Regions from separate parts of the Castellaniella sp. GW247-6E4 genome, predicted to be linked through region 3. Evidence: predicted binding sites of a transcription regulator. Region 3 holds the regulator's gene; each other region holds the start of a gene.

Evidence for each region. Region 3 encodes LexA, which represses DNA repair genes until DNA is damaged. Its sites were predicted from a motif close to ACTGTATNNNNATACAGT; they were not measured.
Region 1: recA (recombinase RecA) is a predicted target of LexA. The motif match lies at 2,562-2,579, and genes of this name have one in related genera.
Region 2: imuA (translesion DNA synthesis-associated protein ImuA) is a predicted target of LexA. The motif match lies at 2,333-2,350, and genes of this name have one in related genera.

What each region holds. Positions count from the first base shown of each region.
Region 1 covers NZ_JBELOI010000008.1:20,405-25,462, reverse strand. The annotation lists gene ABS761_RS10905 (LysR family transcriptional regulator) at 6-929, shown strand; gene recX (recombination regulator RecX) at 977-1,441, opposite strand; gene recA (recombinase RecA) at 1,431-2,480, opposite strand; gene ABS761_RS10890 (response regulator) at 2,748-3,449, shown strand; gene ABS761_RS10885 (sensor histidine kinase) at 3,462-4,913, shown strand; gene ABS761_RS10880 (MFS transporter) at 4,973-5,058, shown strand, end outside.
Region 2 covers NZ_JBELOI010000008.1:126,551-131,608, reverse strand. The annotation lists gene fabB (beta-ketoacyl-ACP synthase I) at 1-313, opposite strand, end outside; gene fabA (3-hydroxyacyl-[acyl-carrier-protein] dehydratase FabA) at 326-838, opposite strand; gene ABS761_RS11435 (hypothetical protein) at 960-1,403, opposite strand; gene ABS761_RS11430 (NRDE family protein) at 1,464-2,246, shown strand; gene imuA (translesion DNA synthesis-associated protein ImuA) at 2,373-3,107, shown strand; gene ABS761_RS11420 (Y-family DNA polymerase) at 3,073-4,278, shown strand; gene ABS761_RS11415 (error-prone DNA polymerase) at 4,283-5,058, shown strand, end outside.
Region 3 covers NZ_JBELOI010000011.1:81,668-86,725, forward strand. The annotation lists gene clpX (ATP-dependent Clp protease ATP-binding subunit ClpX) at 1-124, shown strand, start outside; gene lon (endopeptidase La) at 289-2,748, shown strand; gene lexA (transcriptional repressor LexA) at 2,863-3,558, opposite strand; gene ABS761_RS13840 (amino acid aminotransferase) at 3,665-4,870, opposite strand; gene uvrB (excinuclease ABC subunit UvrB) at 4,976-5,058, shown strand, end outside.

The DNA.
Region 1 (5,058 bases), on a different contig from region 3:
AATTCATGATAGAGGTCAAACATATGGAAACCCTGGTGGCCATCCGGGACGGCGGCAGCCTCCAGGAGGCCGCCGAGCGCCTGCACCTGACTCAATCCGCCCTTTCGCATCAATTGCGCGATCTCGAGGTCAGGCTGAAGGTCGCCCTGCTGAACCGGCGCACCCGCCCGGCCCGGCTGACGACGGCCGCCTTGCGCATCATCGAGCTGGCCGAGGAGGTCCTGCCCCGAATCCGCGCCACCGAGCGTGAGCTGCAGCGCCTCGCGGCGGGCCGCACGGGCCGCCTGCACGTGGCGATCGACTGCCACTCGTGCTTCCAGTGGTTGATGCCGGCGCTGGACGCCTTCCGCCAGGCCTGGCCCGACGTGTCGCTGGACCTGTCGGCGGCATTTTCCTTCGCACCCCTGCCGGCGCTGCTGCGCGGCGACCTGGACGTGGTGATCACCTCGGACCCGGAGCCCTCCGAGGCGATCCGCTATGCGCCGCTGTTCGGCTACGAACTGGTGGTGGCGGTCGCGCGAGGCGGACCGCTTGCCGGTCTCGCTCACGTGGACGCGCGCCAACTGGCCGATCAGGTGCTGATCACCTATCCGGTGGACCGCAACCGCCTGGACGTGTTCACGGCCTTCATGGATCCCGAGGGGGTGGAGCCGGTGGCGGTGCGCACCGCCGAATTGACGCCGATGATCGTCCAGCTGGTCGCCAGCGGCCGAGGCGTGGCGGCCCTGCCCAACTGGGCCCTGACCGAATATCTGGACCAGGGCTGGCTGCACATCTGCCGCCTGGGTGAACACGGCGTTTGGCGCACGCTCTACGCGGCCACCCGCGCCGAGGACGCGGAGGCCAGCTACGTGCAGGCGTTTCTGGCCCAGGCGCGCGAGACCTGCTTCGATACCTTGACAGGCATCCAGCCGGCACCGGCCGGATGACTGGACGGGTGAAACCGACACGGTGCATGCCCAATCAGGACACGGAATCAGCGTTCGGAATCCCGGCCGTCCAGTATCCTGCGCACGCACTCGGCCGAGAACCCCCGGCCCGCCAGAAAGCGGTATTGGCGGGCGTATTCCCGCGCGTCGCCCGGGGGTTGCCCGAACTTGCGCAGCCACACCTCGCGCGCCCGACCGGATTCCGTATCGGCCAGGCCGGCCCCGAGGTCGCAGAGCTCGTCCTCGCCGACCCCTTGCTGGCGCAGGGTTTGCAGGATGCGGGCGGCACCTTGCCGTGGAGCCTGGCGCGCGGCATAGGCCTCGGCGTAGCGCCGGTCCGACTGCCAATGCTGGCGTTCGAGATCGTCGAGGACGGCCTCGATCCGCTCGGGATCATCGCAATGGGCGGCGAGCTTGCGCCGCAGCTCCAGGCGCGAATGCTCGCGGCGGGACAGATAGGCGATGGCCCTGGCCTTCAGGCTGGGGCCGCGATCGGGATCATCACTGGCCATCGGCCTGCGCGGCCGGGGCGCGCGCGACGATGCCGAGCTGCTCGCGCACGCGATTCTCGATCTCGAAGGCCATCTCGGGGCGTTCCTTGAGGTAGTCCCGCACATTGTCCTTGCCCTGGCCGATGCGCTCGCCGTTATAGCTGTACCAGGCACCAGCCTTGTCCACGATGCCCGCCTGCACACCCAGGTCGATGATCTCGCCCTCGCGCGAGATTCCGGTACCGTACATGATGTCGAACTCGACCTGCTTGAAAGGCGGCGCGACCTTGTTTTTCACCACCTTGACGCGCGTCTCGTTGCCGACCACCTCGTCGCCTTTCTTGATCGAGCCGATGCGGCGGATGTCCAGGCGCACCGAGGAATAGAATTTCAGCGCATTGCCCCCGGTGGTGGTTTCGGGGTTGCCGAACATGACGCCGATCTTCATCCGGATCTGGTTGATGAAGATCACCATGCAGTTGGCGCGCTTGATCGTGGCGGTAAGCTTGCGCAGGGCCTGGCTCATGAGCCTGGCCTGCAGGCCAGGCAGCGAATCCCCCATATCGCCCTCGATCTCGGCCTTGGGCACCAGGGCCGCCACCGAGTCGATCACGATCAGGTCCACCGACCCCGAGCGCACCAGGGCGTCGGTGATCTCGAGGGCCTGCTCGCCGGTATCCGGCTGGGAAATCAGCAGATCGGACAAGTTGACGCCCAGGCGCGACGCATATTGCACATCCAGCGCGTGCTCGGCGTCGATGAAGGCGCAGGTGCCGCCGACCTTCTGCATCTCGGCGATGACCTGCAGGGTCAGCGTGGTCTTGCCGGAGGACTCGGGGCCGTAGACCTCGATCACGCGGCCACGCGGCAGACCACCGACGCCCAACGCGATGTCCAGCCCGAGCGAACCGGTCGACACCACCTGGATGTCGTGCTCGACCTGGTTGTCGCCATAGCGCATGACCGAACCTTTGCCGAATTGCTTTTCGATCTGCGACAGCGCCGCGGCCAGCGCCTTGGCGCGCTCGGGGTTGGCGGCCTTGCCGGTTTGTTCGTCCATGTGGACTCCTTGAGTAACGGTTTGGGCCGGCGGAGGGCATCCGGCAGGCCGTGGTTTTCGACGATTATGGCACTAAATTATACTGTATGGAAATACAGATGTCTCCCGGAGAGCCGTCGGCGCGCCCTCGACGCCGGCCCGCGCCCATCGTTAACCCCTAATGACCGCAAGCGCGTCGCGTGACAGAATGAAACCCCGGGCGCGCAGCGCACGCGCGGCGCCGCGCGTCCCCCTGATCCCAACCTGCCCCTGGATGTCATTCCCGCCATGCGTATCCTGATCGCCGAAGACGACAGTATTCTTGCGGATGGTCTTTCCCGTTCACTGCGCTACGAAGGCTATGCGGTGGACGTGGTCCACGACGGCTCCAGCGCCGATTCCGCGCTCCAGCTCCAGACCTTCGACCTGCTGATCCTGGACCTGGGCCTGCCCCGCATGAGCGGCCTGTCGGTCCTGCGCAAGCTGCGCCAGCGCCACACCGCCCTGCCCGTGCTGATCCTGACGGCGGCCGATTCGGTCGAGCAGCGAGTCGAGGGTCTGGACCTGGGCGCCGACGACTACATGTCCAAGCCCTTTGCCTTGAGCGAGCTCGAGGCACGCGTGCGGGCCCTGATCCGCCGCAACGGCGGCGCCCGGACCTCGGTGCTGCACCACCACCGGCTGGCCTTCGATCTCAACGGGCGCGTGGCGACCATCGACGAGCAGCCGCTCGAGTTGTCCGCGCGCGAAACCAGCCTGCTCGAGATCTTCCTCTCGCGCAGTGGCCGCATGATCAGCAAAAGCCAGCTCGTCGACCTGCTGTGCGAATGGGGCGAAGAGGTCACCACCAACGCCATCGAGGTCTACATCCACCGGCTGCGCAAGAAGCTCGAGCCCAGCGGCGCGCGCATCCTGACGGTGCGCGGCCTGGGCTACTGCCTCGAGCCCGAGACCAAGAGCGAATCCGCCGACTCCGCGGCGACCATCTGATTTCGGGGCGGCATGTTTCCCTCGTCCAGCAAGGGCCGCAAGAAACGACGCCGCACACTGCTGAGCCGCATCCTGTCATGGATGATCGTGCCGCTGTTCATCATGTGGTCGATTGGCATCGTCATCACGTACTTCATCGCCCAGAACATCGCCAACGCGCCCTACGACCGCACACTGGCGAGTCACCTGCGCCTGCTGCGCCACGAGGTCGAGCAACAACGTCTGCACGATGGCGTGCGCCTGTCCGAGTCGGCGCGCACAATCCTCGAGGGGGACGCCGGCCAGACGCCGACGATCTGGCGGATCCTGGATGCCAACGGCCACTCGCTGGCCGGCAGCGCCGACCTCCCCATCCCCGAAAACTGGGCCTACGACATCAATCAGATCCGCTACCGCAACGCGACCATGCAGCATCGCTCGGTACGGGTGGCCTATGTCTGGGGTGGACGCGACCGCGACGGCGTGGGGTTTCTCGCGGCGGTGGCCGAACCCAGCGAGGCGCGCGCCACCCTCCAGCAGGAAATCCTCACTGGAATGTTGACGCCACAATTAATTATCCTGCCGCTGGCCGCCATGCTCGCCGGCCTGGGCCTGACCCAGGGTCTGGAGCCCCTCAGCCTGCTGCAAGAGCACATGCGCAAGCGCAAACCGAGCGATCTATCCCCCATTCGCGACGACTTGGCGCCCGCCGAGATCGCGCCGCTGATCGCGGCCATGAACAACGTGCTCAAGCGCCTGGCGGCCTCGCTGGAATCCCAGCGGCGCTTCGTCGCAAACGCGGCCCACCAGCTCAAGACCCCGCTGGCGGGCATCCGCACCCAGTGCGAACTGGCTCTGCGCGAGCGCGACCCCGCGCTCATGAGCGACAGCCTGCATCAGCTTCAGGTCGGATCCCAACGCGCCACGCGGCTGGTCAACCAGCTCCTGCTGCTCGCGCGCGCCGAGAGCATCGACGACACGGTGCCGCGCGCCACCGAATCCCTGGATATCCGCGAACTTGCGCGGCAATGCACCATGGAATGGGTGCAGGCGGCCATGGGCAAGCGCATCGACCTGGGCTTCGACGCACCCGAAGAAACGCTGCCCGTCTTCGGCAACCGCACCATGATCCGCGAAATGCTCAACAACCTGATCGACAACGCCCTGCTTTACACCCCGCCGGGCGGGCGCGTCACCGTGCGCGCCGGCGGCGATGACGAGCACATCACCCTAGAGGTTCAGGATACCGGCCCCGGGGTCTCGCCCGAGAACCAGGCCCGCGTCTTCGACCGGTTCTTCCGGGTGCTGGGCAACGAGGCCGAGGGCAGCGGCCTGGGCCTGTCCATCGTCAAAGAGGTGGCTGAACACCATCAGGCCGAGATCCATTTCCTGCCCCCAGGCAATCACCGCGACCCCGCCAGCGGCGGCACCCGCATCCGCGTGACCTTTCCACGCGACTACGTCCCCAGGACCACCAGCCTATGAATCCCCCGACACGCGCAGGCGCGCCGACCGAGATTCCCGCGGATGCCGCTGACCGTCCGATGACCCACGAGGAACGCCGGGTGATCCTCGCCTCGTCCATGGGTGCGGTCTTCGAGTGGTACGACTTTTATGTCTACGGTTCGCT
Region 2 (5,058 bases), on a different contig from region 3:
CCGCGCCGACGATCAGACCCGTGCGGGCATTGGACACCAGCTCGGGCGGCAGCCCGGCATCGGCAATGGCCTCTTGCATGGCGACCCAGGCGTAGGCGTGGCCATCGGCCATGAACCGCCCGAGCTTGCGGTCGATCTGCGCCAGGGCATCCAGACGGATGGACCCCGCGACATGCGAACGCAAGCCTCGCTCGACGTAGCTGGGCTGAAAGGAAATGCCCGAGCGGCCCGTGCGCAGGCTCTCGAGCACTTCGGACTGCTTGTTGCCCAGGCTGGACACGATGCCCATGCCGGTGACGACCACACGACGCATGATCCCGTTCTCCTAGAAATTATTGGTGCCGGTGAACAGACCGACACGCAGATCGTGAGCGACATAGATCTCGCGGCCATCGACTTCCATGCGCGCGTCGGCGATGCCCATGACCAGCTTGCGCATCATGACGCGCTTCATGTCGATGTGGTAGCGCACGAGCTTGGCCTTGGGCAGGACCTGGCCGGTGAACTTGACCTCGCCCACGCCCAGGGCGCGGCCGCGCCCCGGGCCACCGCACCAGCCCAGGAAAAAACCCACCAGTTGCCACATGGCATCCAGCCCGAGACAACCGGGCATCACCGGATCGCCCTGAAAATGGCAGTTGAAAAACCACATGTCGGGACGCATGTCGAGCTCGGCGATGATCTCGCCCTTGTCGTGCGGGCCGCCCTGGTCGCTGATGTGAACGATCCGATCGAACATCAGCATGGGGGGCTGTGGCAGCTGCGCATTGCCCTCGCCGAATAATTCACCACGCCCACACGCGAGCAAGTCCTCGTAGCTGAAGCTGTTCTTTTGCATGTCGTCCCGAATGGTTCCCGTCTGACCCGCGAGGCATGCCGGATCCTCGGAATCCGCTGCCACGGTATTGTAAATAGCCCGTTAGTATAACCTGAGGGCGGCCATCACCTTAGTATGGATTTTACCGGGCCTGACTGGCGGAAAACCAGACCGTGACCGAGCCCGGAATGAATAGCGGCGCAGGCGTATTCACCCAGTCAAGCGCCCGATGCACCAACAGGAAAGGCCCCTCGGGCGACAGGCCATCGAAGGCATGCGTGTCGATTTGCGTCCCTCGCAGTTCGACGCAAGGGCCATCGGAGGAACGCCAGCACAGGCGTGTGGCGACCCTCGCATTGCCCGCATAGCGGCGTGCGGCGTGCACACGGGTCACCCGGGCACCCGGCTCGGGCTGCGGATCGGCGGCCGTGGGCGCATAGGAAACCAGGACATCGGCCCGCAGGGCATGCAGGCCCGCGCTGGCCCGGCTCATGGTCCAGGCCCTGTCACCCGCGCAGGCGGGCAGCGATATGGCCCAGCAGGCGAGCGCGGCGCACAGCAGCCGCGCGAAAGGAATATCAGGCATGCACCGATTATGGCATGCCCATATCGTATCCTTACGGCATACAACACTGAGGCCGACTCCATGTGCATTGCCTACCTCGCCATCGGCGACCCCCGCTGGCCGCTGTTCATCGCCGCCAACCGAGACGAATACCATGCGCGTCCGACCGCGGCGGCGGCCCCCTGGGCTGATCGGCCGGATATCATCGGCGGCCTGGATCTGCTTGCGGGCGGGACGTGGCTGGGCTGGGCCCGCGCCGGCCGCTTCGCCCTCCTCACCAATTACCGCGAGCCTGGCAATCGTCGCTCGGGCACCCCTTCGCGCGGCGTCCTGGTTCGGGATTTCCTGCGCGGCGACGCGCCCGCGGCGGTGTACGCCGCCGATATTCAGTCCCGGGGCGAGGACTACAAGGGATTCAACCTGATCGTCGGCGACACGGCCGGCGTGCATTACGCGAGCAATCGCGACCCCCTGGCGCGCGCCAGACCACTCGCTTCGGGCCGCTATGTACTGTCGAATCACTTGCTGGACACTCCCTGGCCGAAGGCCGGGCGGCTGCGCGCGGCCCTCGACGCACGGCCGCCCGAGGTCCTGGCGGACGATCCCGACGGGGTTTTCGCCGTCCTGCGCGACGCCGAGCCGGCCGACGACGCGATCCTGCCCGCCACCGGAGTCTCGATCGAGCTCGAGCGCCTGCTCAGCAGCCCCTTCATCGTCAGTCCCGACTACGGGACACGCTGCACGACCGTGATCGCCGTCGCGGCCGACGGCCATGCCCTGTTCAGCGAACAGAGCTACGATCCCGCAGGCCGCGCCAGCGAGCGTCACGACTGGCGGCTGCCGCCCACGCCGCCGCGCGCCTGAGCACGGCCATCCGCGCGGGCGGGCGCCCCTTCGGAGCCCGATTCCCTTGCGGCCGGTGCGCAGCCTGGGTTCAGTCAATGATTTATACTGTATTTAATTACAGTATTTTTGGCTCAAGAGCACACTATGGCTGCCCCGCCCGCATCGACCGTCCTCCAGCATCCCGAACGCATCCATCCAGCCCTTTGGCGGGCCAGCCAGCTCGCCCCCGCTCGCCGCGCCGTCGTATCCACCGGCCACGAGGCCCTCGATCGGGAACTGCCGGGCGGGGGCTGGCCGCTGGGCACGCTGATCGAGCTGCTGTCCGAACGGCCCGGCATCGGTGAGCTGCTGCTCCTGCGGCCGGCCCTCGCCGCCCTCGATCCCAGGCGCCTGATCCTGCTGATCGACCCTCCCCACCCCCCCTCGATGCAATGCTGGGCCAACTGGGGCCTGCAACCTCGCCGCCTGGCGTGGCTGCGTGCCGGCACAGCGCCCGAGCGCCTCTGGGCCGCCGAGCAGGCCGTCCGCCACGACGTCTGCGCGGCGCTGCTGTGCTGGGTGGGGCCGGCATCCGGCCAGGCGTTGCTACGACTGCAACGCCTGGCCCGCAGCGGTCATTCACTGCTGATCCTGCTGCGCCCCCGATCGGCGGCGCGGCAGGCCAGTCCGGCCGCCCTGCGCCTGTCCCTCGAGCCCTCGCCACAGGGCCTGTCGCTGGGCATCCTCAAGCGGCGCGGCCCCGCCCTGCCCGAGGCCATCGTCATCCACCTATATTCCGATGCTCTGGATTTGCCTGCACCTGCCCCGGCCCGCGCATGGCGGCCCGCCCGGGCTGGCCGCCCGCTTGCTGCGTTATACGCCGCATCTGGCCATTCTTGACGACCACGCCCTGGCCCTCGAGATCGAGGGCAGCCTGCGTCTGTTTGGCGGCGTCCGGGCCCTGCTGCGCGCCGTGCGGCGAGACTGCCCCCCCGGCACCGTCACGGGCCTTGCGCCAACGGCGCTGGGCGCCTGCCTGCTTGCGCGATCGAGCCGCGGCACGCGCCACGTCCTGCGTCCCGAGACCCTGTCCCGTCGCCTCGACGCTCTGCCGTGCGCCGCCTTGCCCGTGGCACCGGACACCCTGGCGGCGTTGCAAGCCCTCGGATGTCGCCGACTGGGCGCTCTGCGGGCCCTGCCCCGGGTCGGTTTACGCAACCGGGGGTACGCCGCCCTCATCGAGACCCTGGACCGGGCCTATGGGCGGGCCACCCCCCAGGCCCACGACTGGCTGACAAACGGTGGCGGCTTTGCTCAGGCCTGCGAACTGCCCCGTCACAGCGCGTCCGCCACCGTCATCGAGGCCGCCAGCGCCCCCCTCATCGCCGCTCTGTGTGCCTGGCTGGACGCGCACCAGGACGCCACCAGCCTGCTGGAACTGGACCTGTTCCATGACGACCGGCGCCTGGCGTCCCCGATCACCTCGGTGCGCCTGCGGACCGCCCGACCGGAATGGGACGCCGCGCGCTTTACGGGGTTGCTGCGCGAGCACTTGGCGCGCCGTCGGCTCGAGGCCCCCGTGGTGGGGCTCGCCTTGCGCTGCACGCGGGTCGAACCGCGCGCGCCCCGGACCGCGCCCCTGCTGCTCGACGATAGCCCGCCCCCGGGCCGCGAGGCCGCCCTGCTCGACATGCTGCGCGCCCGCCTGGGCATGGACTGCCTGTCCTTCCCCGATCCGGTTCCCCAGCACATCCCCGAACGCACGGACCGCTGGCGCGCCAAGGCCACACTGCCGCGAGCGCGCCTGCCCGAGCTCGCGTCCCGCAGCCGGCCCCTATGGCTGCTCGCCCAGGCCATCGCCCTGACCGCCCCGGCGCATCGACCGATGATCGGCGGCGCACCCCTGGCCCTGATTTCGGGCCCCGAGCGCATCGAGGGGGGCTGGTGGGTCCACGGCCAGGCCCCGGTCGGCCGGGACTATTTCATCGCCCGCGATGCTCGCGGCGCGCGCTACTGGATCTATCGGGACCACCGCGGGACGGGCTGGTTCCTGCATGGCCTGTTCGGATGACGCCATGGGTTTGCCGGACTACGCCGAGCTGGACTGCCTGTCGAACTTCACCTTTCTGACGGGCGCCTCGCATCCCGAGGAACTGGTCCGCACCGCCGCCGAACTGGGCTATCGGGCGATCGCCCTGACCGACGAATGCTCGCTCGCCGGCATCGTGCGCGCCTGGCGCGAGGCGCGCCGCCACGGCCTGCGCCTGCTCACCGGCAGCCGCTTGCGCCCCGCCGAGGGTGCCTTCGAACTCATCGTCCTGGCCGAGGACCGCAATGGCTACGGCGCCCTTTGCCGCCTGATCACCCGTGCCCGGCAACGCAGCCCCAAGGGCCAATACACGTTCACGCTCGATGACCTGTGGTCCGACGGCGAACCCGGCATCGCCACCGCGCCGATCTCCGGCTGTCTCCTGATCGTCAAGCCGAACTATGGCGCGCCCCCTGCCTGCCGGCCGGCTCTCGAGCGCCTGCGGGCCGCATTCCCCGGCCGGCTCTGGCTGGGCCTGTGCCTGCAGCAAGGCGATCGCGACACCTCCCACCGCCATGCCCTGGTCTGCTGGTCGGCCGACCTGGGCATTCCCCTGGTGGCCCTGGGAGGCGTCCAAATGCACCGGCGCTCGCGCCAGCCGCTGCACGACACCCTGTGCGCCATCCGCCGCGGCCGTCCGATCGCCGACTGCGGCATCCATCTGCGGCCCAACACCGAGCACGCCTTGCGCAGCCGCCTGCGTCTGGCCAGCCTCTACCCGGCGCCGGCCCTGGCGCAAACCCTGACCATTGCCGAGCGCTG
Region 3 (5,058 bases):
CGACGTCAACCGCGTCATCCTCGACGAGGACGCGGTCGAGGGCCGCCAGCCGCCCACCCTGGTCACCGGCCCGCGCGACGCCCACGGATCCGACGACAAGCCCCTGCGCACCGCCGCGGCCTAGGGATGCCCCCGGCCCCACGGGGCCGGAAAATCCTCTTATACTGAACTGGCGGCGAGGCCTTGAAACCTCGCCGCCAGTCGCCATATAACACGCAGGCAATGCACGCAAAAGGGGCTTTCCAGCGTCCTTTTGCATCCGGAAGTCATCAGTTTAAGGAAGCAACCATGTCTGCTACCCAAATCATCGCTCAGGAGCCCGTCGAGCTCCCGCTGCTGCCGCTGCGGGACGTGGTGGTGTTCCCCCACATGGTCATCCCGCTGTTCGTGGGGCGGCCCCGCTCGATCAAGGCGCTCGAGATCGCCATGGAGGCGGGCAACAGCATCATGTTGGTTGCCCAGAAATCCGCCGTCAAGGACGAGCCCTCGCCCGAGGACCTCTACGAGATCGGCTGCGCCGCCAGCATCCTGCAGATGCTCAAGCTCCCCGACGGGACGGTCAAGGTCCTCGTCGAGGGCCTGCAGCGCGCCCGCATCCTCGAGGTCACGGACGTCGAGACCCACTTCGCCGCGCACGTGGCCGGCGTCGACGAGGATCATTCCCAGAACGCCGAGGCCGAGGCCTTGCGCCGGGCGGTGGTCGCCCAGTTCGAGCAATACGTCAAGCTCAACAAGAAAATCCCCCAGGAAATCCTCACCTCGCTCTCGGGCATCGAGGATGCCGGGCGCCTGGCCGACACCATCGCCGCGCACCTGCCCCTCAAGATCGAGCAAAAGCAGGTCATGCTCGAGACCACCGGCGCCGCCGGCCGCCTCGAGGCGCTGCTGGCGCAGCTCGAGGCCGAGATCGACATCCTGCAGGTCGAAAAGCGCATTCGCGGCCGCGTGAAAAAGCAGATGGAAAAGAGCCAGCGCGACTACTACCTCAACGAGCAGGTCAAGGCCATCCAGAAGGAACTGGGCGAAGGCGAGGAAGGCGCCGACATCGAGGAGATGGAGCGCAAGATCGCCGAGGCGCATCTGCCCAAGGAGGCCCAGAAGAAGGCCGCCGCCGAACTCAAGAAGCTCAAGCTCATGTCGCCCATGTCCGCCGAGGCGACCGTGGTGCGCAACTATATCGATACGCTGCTGGGCCTGCCGTGGCGCAAAAAGAGCCGCGTCAACAATTCCATCAAGAACGCCGAGGAAGTCCTCGACGCAGACCACTATGGCCTGGAAAAGGTCAAGGAACGCATCCTGGAATACCTCGCCGTGCAGCAGCGCGTCGACAAGCTCAAGGCACCGATCCTGTGCCTGGTCGGGCCCCCGGGCGTGGGCAAGACCTCGCTGGGCCAGTCCATTGCGCGCGCGACCAACCGCAAGTTCGTGCGCATGGCCCTGGGCGGCGTGCGCGACGAGGCCGAAATCCGGGGCCACCGCCGCACCTACATCGGTTCGATGCCCGGCAAGATCCTCCAGAACATGGCCAAGGTCAGTGTGCGCAACCCGCTGTTCCTGCTCGACGAGATCGACAAGATGGGCGCGGATTTCCGCGGCGATCCGTCCTCGGCGCTGCTCGAGGTGCTGGATCCCGAACAGAACCACACCTTCCAGGACCACTACATCGAGGTCGACTTCGACTTGTCGGACGTGATGTTCGTGGCGACCAGCAACACCCTGAACATTCCGCCGGCGCTGCTGGACCGCATGGAGGTCATTCGCCTGTCGGGCTACACCGAGGATGAAAAGGTCCACATCGCCTTCGACCACCTGCTGCCCAAGCTCATGAAGAACAACGGCGTGCAGGAAGGCGAACTGACCATCACCGAGGACGCCGTGCGCGACATCGTGCGCTACTACACGCGCGAGGCGGGCGTGCGCGCCCTCGAGCGCGAGATCTCCAAGGTGTGCCGCAAAGTCGTCAAGCAGCTGCTCGCGGCCAACCCGGTGACGCGCGGCCGCAAGGCGGGCGTGATCACCGAGCGCATCACGGTCGATGCCGCCAATCTCAACGACTACCTGGGCGTGCGCCGCTATACCTTCGGCATTGCCGAGAAGGAAGACCGCATCGGCCTGGCGACGGGCCTGGCCTGGACCGAGGTGGGCGGGGAACTGCTGACCATCGAGGTGGCCGACATGCCCGGCAAGGGCGCGGTGGTGCGCACGGGTTCGCTGGGCGACGTGATGAAGGAATCCGTCGAGGCGGCGCGCACGGTGGTGCGCGCGCGGGCCCAGAAATGGGGCATTGCCAACCAGGCCTTCGAAAAGCGCGACCTGCACGTGCACTTTCCCGAGGGCGCCACGCCCAAGGACGGCCCCTCGGCGGGCATCGCCATCACCACGGCCATGGTATCGGCGCTCACGGGCATCCCGGTGCGTTCGGACGTGGCCATGACCGGCGAGATCACCCTGCGCGGCGAGGTGCTGGCCATCGGCGGCCTGAAGGAAAAGCTGCTGGCGGCTCACCGCGGCGGGATCAAGACCGTCATGATTCCCGAGGAAAACGTCAAGGACCTGGTCGAGATCCCCGACAACGTCAAGAACCACCTGGACATCATTCCAGTGCGCTGGATCGACCGGGTCCTGGAGGTGGCCTTGCAGCACATGCCCACCCCCTTGTCCGACGAGGAGGTCGCGCGCCTGGCGGCCGAGGCCGTGGCAGCCTCGCGTCCCGCGGAGTCGAGCAACGGCGACGTGACCAAGCACTGAGGTTGCGCGTGGTATAGGCGCAAAAAACCCGGGACGGTTTTCCGTCCCGGGTTTTTTGGATTCAGGTTCGAGGCCGGGCCGTGTTCTGTATCGCGCGAGGCCCGCGGGCCTGGGTCAGTGCAGGGCGTCGGTGCGGATCAGGCCCACCGCGATCCCTTCGAGGGCGAAATCGTCCCCTGGGCCAACCAGGATGGGCTGGAAGTCGGGATTTTCGGGTAGCAGGCGCAGGCGGCCACCCTGGCGTTCGAGGCGCTTGACCGTGACCTCGGTGCCCAGGCGGGCGACGACGATCTGTCCGTTGCGGGCCTCGGGGCTGCGGCGGACCGCGAGCAGGTCGCCGTCCAGGATGCCGACATCGCGCATGCTGGCGCCGCGCACGCGCAGCAGGTAATCCGGTGTCTGGGAAAATAGGCCCGCACCCACCGGGATTTCGCGTTCGACGTGCTCGGCGGCCAGGATGGGATGGCCGGCCGCCACGCGCCCGACGATCGGTAGCAGCAAGTGGTCGGCGGCCTGGGCGAGGCGCACCGGCGGCGCGTCGTCGGGGGCATGGTCCCTGGGTGCGCGCCGCAGTGCCTGCGTCGCATCCTCGTTTGCCTCGACGAGCTGAATGCCGCGCGAGGTGCCCGCCGACAGGCGGATCACGCCTTTGCGCGCGAGGGCGCGCAGATGGTCCTCGGCGGCGTTGGCCGAGCGAAAACCCAAGGTATCGGCGATTTCGGCGCGGGTGGGCGGACGGCCATCGACCGCGATGGCCTGGCGGATCAGGTCGAGGATCTGGGATTGTCGCGCGGTGAGCTTGAGGGCCATGGTCTTGGGCTGTACATAAACACAGTCCGAATTGTGGCCGATGGAGCCGCAAAAGGCAAGTCGGCCCGGGGGACCCGGGCCGGCTCGGTGCGGCGGTGCGCGGTGGTCAGCCCTTGATGACGCGGGCGATGGCCTCGGCCACGTAGTCGATGTTGCCGCTGTTGAGGGCGGCCACGCAGATCCGGCCGCTGCCGACCGCATAGATGCCGAATTCGTCGCGCAGGCGCTCGACCTGGGTTTTGTTCAGGCCCGAATACGAGAACATGCCGCGTTGCGCCATGACGAAACCGAAGTCCTGGTCCACGCCGGCAGCCTGGATTTTCTCGACCAGTTGGCGGCGCATGCCGCGGATCCGCTCGCGCATGCCCGCGAGCTCGCCCGCCCAGGTGGCGTAGAGCTCGGGCGTGTTGAGCACCATGGATACGATGGCGCCCCCGTGGGTCGGGGGGTTGGAGTAGTTGGTGCGAATGACGCGCTTGAGCTGGCTGAGCACCCGCGCGCTTTCGTCGTCGCTGCCGGTCACCAGCGTCAGGGCGCCGACGCGCTCGCCGTACAGCGAGAAGGATTTCGAGAACGAGGAACTGATGAACATGGTCAGGCCCAGGTCCGCGAACTGGCGCACCACGCTGGCATCCTCCTCGATCCCCGCGCCGAAGCCCTGGTAGGCGATGTCGAGGAAGGGCACGAGTTGGCGGGCCTGGATGGTCTGGGCGATCCGCGCCCATTGCTCGGCCGTGGGATCCACCCCGGTGGGGTTGTGGCAGCAGGCGTGCAGGACCACGATCGTGCCCGCCGGCAAAGCCTCGAGCGAGGCCAGCATGCCTTCGAAGTTCAGGCCGTGCGTCGCGGCGTCGTAGTAGTCGTAGCTGACGACGGGGAAGCCCGCCGCCTCGAACAGCGCCTGGTGGTTGGCCCAGCTCGGGTTGCTGATGGCCACCCGGGCGCCGGGCAGGACCTGGCGCAGGAAGTCGGCCCCGACCTTGAGCGCGCCCGTGCCGCCCAGCGTCTGGACCGTCAGGGAGCGGTGTTCGGACATGAGCGGCGAGCCCTTGCCCAACAGCAGGGTTTGCGCCCCGGTGTTATAGCCCGGGATCCCGTCGATGGGCAGGTAGTTGCGGGGCTCGGCGCGTTCGAACAGTCGGGTTTCGGCCTGGCGCACGGCGTTCAGCAGCGGGATGCGGCCCTGGTCGTCGTAGTACACGCCCACCCCAAGATTGACCTTGGTGTCGCGGGTATCGGCCTTGAATTGTTCATTCAGGCCCAGGATGGGGTCGCGCGGAGCGAGTTCGACGGAAGCGAAAAGGGAGGACATGTGATTTGGAGGAAGGGCTAGGGAAGAAAGGTGGGGTTCGAGGGCCGATCTTTGTTGCGGGAGGCAATGATGGGATAATAAGGGGTTTCCCGAAGAGGTGTCCAGTTGCCCACGACTCAGGCCGCACCCGGATTCATCCGTTACCCGGACAGTCCGTTCCAGCTCTATCAGCCGTATCCGCCCGCGGG